Regions from separate parts of the Stenotrophomonas sp. YJH_SMC_48-3 genome, predicted to be linked through region 1. Evidence: riboswitches for the same ligand, from Rfam matches in the RefSeq annotation. Region 1 holds a riboswitch; the other holds the start of a gene.
What was found. A riboswitch is a leader RNA that binds a small molecule or an ion and turns the genes downstream of it on or off. The one in region 1 is predicted to bind cobalamin.

Region 1 (3,402 bases):
CACCAGGCGCACGCGCGCGGGGTCAAGATCATCGGTGCCACCGCGCACTACGTCACCGAGGACCTGGACGAAGGCCCGATCATCGAACAGGACGTGGCCCGCGTTGACCATGCGATGGCGCCGCGCGAACTGGTGCGGCTGGGCAGTGATACCGAATCGCTGGTGCTGGCGCGTGCGGTGCGCCGCCATGTGGAACACCGCATCCTGCTCAATGGGCATCGCACGGTGGTGTTCCGGTAATCGCCCATCCCGCGTCCGCCGGGCATGGCCCGGCGCTACCCATGGGCGCGATCCGGTAGCGCCGGGCCATGCCCGGCGGTCGCGCGTCAGGCGAGCGTAATCCCCGCCTTGCCCAGCGCCTCGCGTACCATCGTATCGTTGGCCTCGGTCACCGGCCGGGTCAGCTCCCACAGGAACTTCACCTTGAAGCCGGACTTCACCGCGTCCTGCGCGCTCCACAGCACGCAGTAATCGCGGGCCAGGCCGCACACGTGCACTTCGCGGATACGGCGCTCATGCAGCCAGCCGGCCAGGCCGGTGGCCGGGCGCTCGCCATCGGGACCGTGGTTCTCGCGGAAGGCGCTGTACGAATCCACCTGTTGGCGCGTGCCCTTGCGCAGGATCAGGTCGGCCATGGCCCAGTCCACGTCCGGGTGCAGAGCGGCGCCATCGCTGCCCTGCACGCAATGGTCGGGCCACAGGGTCTGCGGCTGCGCGTGCAGCAGGATGGTCTCGAACGGGCGTTGGCCGGGGTGCTGGCTGGCGAACGAGGCGTGATCGGCCGGGTGCCAGTCCTGGGTGGCCACCACCGTGCGGTAGCGGCGCTGCGCCAGCAGTCCGGCAATCGGTGCCACCAGCGCATCACCCTGGTCGCAGGCCAGCGCGCCGCCCGGCATGAAGTCCGGCTGCAGGTCGATCACCAGCAGGGCGACGTCGGCGGGCAGGGCGGTCATGGCAGATCCACTACAAGAGAAGGGGCGACCAGCGTGGCCGCCCCTCGCTCACACGTCAATCGCCCTGCGGCGTCCCAGCGTCCTGCCCGTAGTACAGCAGGCCGATTTTGATCCGCTCGCGGCCGTTCTCGCGACGGTGGCGGTTGGCATCGCGCAGCGAATACACGCAGCCGCAGTACTCCTGCTGGTAGAACTGCTCGCGCTTGCTGATCTCGATCATGCGGCTGGCACCGCCGCCCTTGCGCCAGTTGTAGTCCCAGTACTGCAGGCCTTCGTAGCGCGAGGCGGCGCGGATGCCGCAATCGTTGATCTGCGCCATGTTCTTCCAGCGCGAGATGCCCAGCGACGAACTGATGGTGTCGTAGCCGTGCTCGTGCGCGTACAGCGCAGTGCGTTCGAAACGCATGTCGAAGCACATCGTGCAGCGGATGCCGCGTTCGGGCTCGTTCTCCATGCCACGCGCACGGCTGAACCAGTTGTCGGTGTCGTAGTCGCAGTCGATGAAGGGAATGCCATGCTGCTCGGCGAAGCGGATGTTTTCCTGCTTGCGCAGTTCGTATTCCTTCACCGGATGGATGTTGGGGTTGTAGAAGAAGATCGCGTAGTCGATCCCGGAGGCGGTGATCGCCTCCATTACCTCGCCGGAGCAGGGCGCGCAGCATGAATGCAGCAGCAGGCGCTTGCCGTTGGCAGGCAGGGTCAGGGTGGGGCGTTGGAACTCGGTCATCGTCAGGTACCGCATGGACCGCCGGCAACGGCGGTGGCCCATGCATCTGTGCGTGGGTGGACAGGGCTGGCCGGATACCGTGAAAAGGACGCACGCGGCCGCACTGCCCGCACGCGCAGGTCAGCGACGGCCCCGGCACCCTCCCCGCGGAGAGTCCAGGTCGAGTCAGGGGACGGTCGTGTCCCCCGGCCGGGGCCGGTATTCGGGCTGATGGACACGGGCCGCAGCCCACCTACTACCTGCCGCTTCCCAGGCGCGAGCCCAGTGCTGTTGGCAGGATTCGTTTCCATTCACCGCTGCGGGGCAGCTCCGGAATGGGCGCGCCAGGCGCCTTCACCGGATTCCCGTTCAAATCCCTGTCGCCATCAACGCTGCGGCGGGGATACCTTCGGCGTGCCCACGGTGGACGCGTCGAGGGCAATGGTCAAGGGTCAATGAAAGCTCGGGGCTCTGGTCCGTTTCTCAGGCCGTGAGAGCGCCGCTTGCCATACTGGGCATCGACAGACGGGAGGTGGCTCGTGGCGGCGAAGTACTGCGATCTGGTCATGAAAGGCGGCATCACCAGCGGCATCGTGTACCCCAATGCGGTACTGGCGCTGGCGCGCGAGTATCGCTTCAAGAGCATCGGCGGTACCTCGGCCGGCGCCATTGCTGCGGCGGTGGCGGCTGCGGCGGCATGCGGCGATCGTCGCCAGCAGGCCGGCGAGCACCTGCCCAGTGATGCCGGTTATGGGGGGCTGTCGGCGGTGTCGGCGCAGCTGTCGCGGCGCGGGTTCATCTACAGCCTGTTCCAACCGGCGCGGGGCGCGCGTGCGGCCTATCGGCTGCTGGTGGTGCTGACCGGCAATGCGGGCCTGCCACACAAGCTGCTGTGCCTGGCGGTGGCGGTATTCGAGATCGCGCCGCTGGAAGTGCTGGTGTCGCTGGCGCTGCTGCTGGGCCTGGGCGGGTGGGGCGGCGGCTGGAGCGGTGTGGCCGCCACGCTGCTGCCGTCGCTGCTGTGCGCCTACGGTGCCGGTGTGGCCGGTGCCGTGCTGCGCGTGGCCCGCGTGGCACGGCGCAACCTGCTGGGCCTGTGCAGTGGCCTCGGCCGCGATGCACGCAAACCGGCGTTGACCGAGTGGCTGCATGAGTGCCTGCAGCAGTTGTCAGGCAAGCCACTTGATGCACCGCTGACCTTCGCCGACCTGCACGACGCACCGCGCTATGCCGGCGAGCCGGACAGCCCGCACGCGATCAGCCTGCAGATGATCACCACCTGCGTCTCGCACAACGAGCCGCGTACGCTGCCACTGGGCGGCGCGCAGTTCTGGTTCCTGCGCGAAGAGTTCGAGCAGTTGTTCCCGGCCAGCGTGGTGCAGTGGCTGGTGGATCAGGCTGGCCCGCCGCTGGACGTGGAGGGGCGGCAGTACTACCACCTGCCGCAGGGCCCGGAGCTGCCGGTGCTGGTGGCCACACGCATGAGCCTGAGCTTCCCGTTGCTGATCAGCGCGGTGCCGCTGCACGAACCCTCGCGCCGCGAGCGCCGCTGCGAACCCACCGCGCCGGCGGCCGACCCCGAGCACAACGTGGCCGACAGCATGGAAGGGCTGACCAGCGCCGGGCAGGCTTGCGGTCCGGTGATCACTGCCTTCCGCATCTGCTGGTTCTCCGATGGTGGCATCAGCAGCAACTTCCCGATCCATCTGTTCGACGCCGCATTGCCGCGCTGGCCGACCTTCG
Region 2 (3,402 bases), on a different contig from region 1:
GTCACCCAGCGCGTGGAGGATGTCGACGCCTTCCCCGGCCACATCGCCTGTGATTCGGCCTCGCGTTCGGAGCTGGTGGTGCCGCTGCTGCGCGGCGATGAACTGATCGGCGTGTTCGACATCGACAGCCCGAAGGTGGGCCGCTTCGATGCCGACGACCAGGCCGGCCTGGAAGCCATCGCCCGCGTGTTCGTCGAGGCGCTGGGATGAACGCACCCAAGCTGCGCAACATCGGCCCCAAGAGCGCGGCCTGGCTGCGCCAGGTCGGCCTGCGCAGCCGCGACGACCTGGTCGCGATCGGAGCGGTCGGTGCCTTCGTCAAGGTCAAGCGTGCCGGCTTCAAGCCCAGCCTGAACCTGCTGTACTCGCTGGAAGGTGCGTTGCTGGACTGCCACTGGCAGGAACTGAGCGAGCCGCAGCGCGATGCGCTGGTACAGGACTATGAAGCGCGCATCGCCGCGCATCCGCTGAAGGCGGCCGGCCCGGCGTCGGGCCCGGTGCATGAGCAGCGCTTCGATGCCGACGATGACGCGGAAGACAGCGTTGCCGAGGATGCGGACGAGGATTGACGGCATGGTAGTGCCGGCCGCTGGCCGGCAACTGCATGATCTTCGCAGCGTTTCCGAGGCTGCCGGCCAGCGGCCGGCACTACCGATGGGTCAGGGCTGCTGCAGCTCCAGCAATTCGCCCACCAGCCCGGCCTCACCGCGCTCCAGCCACACACGCAGGCGCGTGCCATGGTCGATGCGCAGCGCCCAGCACAGCGACATCGGCAGGCCGCAGACCTTCGACAGCACCATGCGCAGCGGGCCGCCATGGCTGACCACCAGCGTCGGCACCGGATCGTCATCATCGAGCAGGCGATCCAGCGCGCGCGCGATGCGCCGCTCGAAGTGGCCCCAGCTTTCGCCGTTCGGCGGCGGGAACGCATGCGGGTCAGCATGGAAGGCAGCCAGTGCATCCTCCGGCAGGTCGAACAGCGACTGCCCGTCCCAATCGCCGAAATCCAGTTCCTCCCATTCCTCGTCCGCTTCCACGTCCAGCCCGCGCGGCGTGGCCAGCGCCATTGCCGTGTGCAGCGCGCGCAGCCGCGGCGAACTGATCACCCGCTCCCAGGGCTGCGCGGCGTAGGCGTCGACCAGTTCCTGCGGCAGGCGGGCCAGCTGCGGTGGGTCGCTGCGGCCATCGAGGAACTCATCGCGACCGTTGCCGGCATGGCGGACTAGGTCGAGGATCATGCGTGCGTTCCGTACAGGCAACGCGGGGACAGCGGAAAACGGGCGGACATCGGCAACGGCACCACGGGATCGAGGGACCATTCTAAGGGCACAGCAAAGGCAGTCGAGCAGGCGCGACGCAACGGGACTGCCTGCGATGCCGTAGACTGCGCGCACTTCCAGGTGACCTGCGGCCACGGCCGGCAGGTTGAAACGGGAAGCCGGTGACGCGTGATTCCACGCCAGGCCGGCGCTGCCCCCGCAACGGTAAGCACGTCAGTTCCGGGCAACACTGCCACTGTGCCTCAGGCATGGGAAGGCGCCTGGACGGCGGCCTCGCGCCGCCCGGCGGCAAGCCCGGAGACCGGCCCGGAAGCCTCAGGTCGCGATGCGGTGGGCATGGCGCTGGATGACCGTGGCGTGCGCTGCGGCATCGGCGCGTGCCTGCCTTCGCGGCTCCTCCCCTTCGCCACGCGGGCGTGCGTGGCACCTGGAGTCCCCCATGAAGCTGCAGTCCCGAATGTTGTCCCTGGCCGTGCTGGCCGCCCTGCCCGCGCTGGCCCAGGCCGCCAATGACACCACCGCGCTCGACCAGATCCTGGTCACTGCGACCCGCACCCCGATCGCCCTGCAGGACAGCATCGCGCCGGCCCAGGTGATCGACCGCGCGCAGATCGAATCCAGCCAGGCCACCTCGCTGCAGGAACTGCTGCGCGGCCGCGCCGGCATCAACCTGACCAATGCCGGCGGCTTGGGCAAGCAGAGCTCGCTGTTCCTGCGCGGCACCAACTCCGGCCACACCGTGGTGCTGGTCGATGGCGTGCGCATCAACAGCGCCGACCTCGGCCTGGCGATGTACCAGGACCTGCCGCTGGCACAGATCGAGCGCGTGGAGATCGTGCGTGGCCCGCAGTCCAGCCTGTATGGCGCGGACGCCATCGGTGGCGTGATCCAGATCTTCACCCGCCGCAGCCAGGGTGACTTCGCCCCGCATTTCCAGCTCGGTGGCGGCAGCAATGGACTGCGCGAGGCCAGTGGCGGCATTGGCGGCGGCACCGAACGCGGCTGGTTCGGCGCTGACATCGCCTACCAGCATTCCGATGGCATCGATGCCTGCCGCGGCTCCTCCTCGGTGTTCACCGCGGGCTGCTTTGCCGACGAGCATGACCGCGACGGCTACCGCAACCTGTCCAAGAGCCTGCGCGGTGGCTACACCTTCAACGACCAATGGAACGTGGAAGGCAGTGCATTGCGTGCCGACGGAAAGAACCATTACGACGGCTACTACAACTATTCGGAAACCCGCCAGCAGGTGCTGTCCGGCAAGCTGCGCTACACCCCGTCCGAACGCCTGGCGTTCACCGCCAATGTCGGCCGCAGTGACAACGAGTCGGACAACTTCGGCGACTTCGATGCCCGTGGCAGCGCCCAGACCCATCGTGACAGCGCCTCGCTGCAGGGCGACTTCGGCATGGCCGAAGGCCAGCTGCTGAGCACCGGCGTGGACTGGAGCGAAGACAACCTGGATGGCAGCAGCGCCGGGTACCTCGTCGACAGCCGTCGCAACACCGGCGTGTTCGTGCAGTACCAGGGCCGCTTCGGCCGCCACCAGCTGCAGGTCAGCGCACGCAACGACGACAACCAGCAGTTCGGCAACCACGCCACCGGCAGCGCCGGCTGGGCGATGGAACTGGGCCACGGCCTGCGCCTCAACGCCAGCTATGGCACCGCGTTCAAGGCGCCGACCTTCAGCGATCTGTACGACCCGTGGAGCGGCGTGCCGACGTTGAACCCGGAGAAGTCCAAGAGCGCCAACCTGGGCGTTTCGCAGCAGGGACAGGGCTGGCACTGGGGCCTGGACGTATATGAAACCCGCATCGATGATCTGATTACCTACGATGCGGCGACCTTCAGGATGCAGCAAGTGGAGAAGGCCCGCATCCGCGGCGCCGAACTGACCGGTGGCGTGCTGCTGGCCGGCTTCGACATCAACGCACAGCTCAGCTACACCGACCCGCGCAACCGTACCCATGGCAGCACCCAGTTCGACAACTGGCTGCCGCGCCGCGCGCAGCAGACCGCACGCCTGGACATCGACCGCCGCTTCGGCGACTTCCGCGCCGGTCTGACGGTTCAGGGTTCAGGCAAGCGTTATGACAATGCGGCCAACACGATAAAGGTCGGC

Region 2: it holds a riboswitch for cobalamin, as region 1 does, so the genes downstream of both, btuB (TonB-dependent vitamin B12 receptor) here and AC5P65_RS15010 (epoxyqueuosine reductase QueH) in region 1, are expected to answer to the same signal.

Annotation. Positions count from the first base shown of each region.
Region 1 is NZ_JCAFSQ010000009.1:93,358-96,759, reverse strand. It holds gene purU (formyltetrahydrofolate deformylase) at 1-240, shown strand, start outside; gene pncA (bifunctional nicotinamidase/pyrazinamidase) at 327-953, opposite strand; gene AC5P65_RS15010 (epoxyqueuosine reductase QueH) at 1,009-1,695, opposite strand; cobalamin riboswitch at 1,857-2,071, opposite strand; gene AC5P65_RS15005 (patatin-like phospholipase family protein) at 2,199-3,402, shown strand, end outside.
Region 2 is NZ_JCAFSQ010000002.1:193,884-197,285, reverse strand. It holds gene AC5P65_RS03825 (GAF domain-containing protein) at 1-210, shown strand, start outside; gene AC5P65_RS03820 (TfoX/Sxy family protein) at 207-569, shown strand; gene AC5P65_RS03815 (histidine phosphatase family protein) at 660-1,238, opposite strand; cobalamin riboswitch at 1,382-1,604, shown strand; gene btuB (TonB-dependent vitamin B12 receptor) at 1,720-3,402, shown strand, end outside.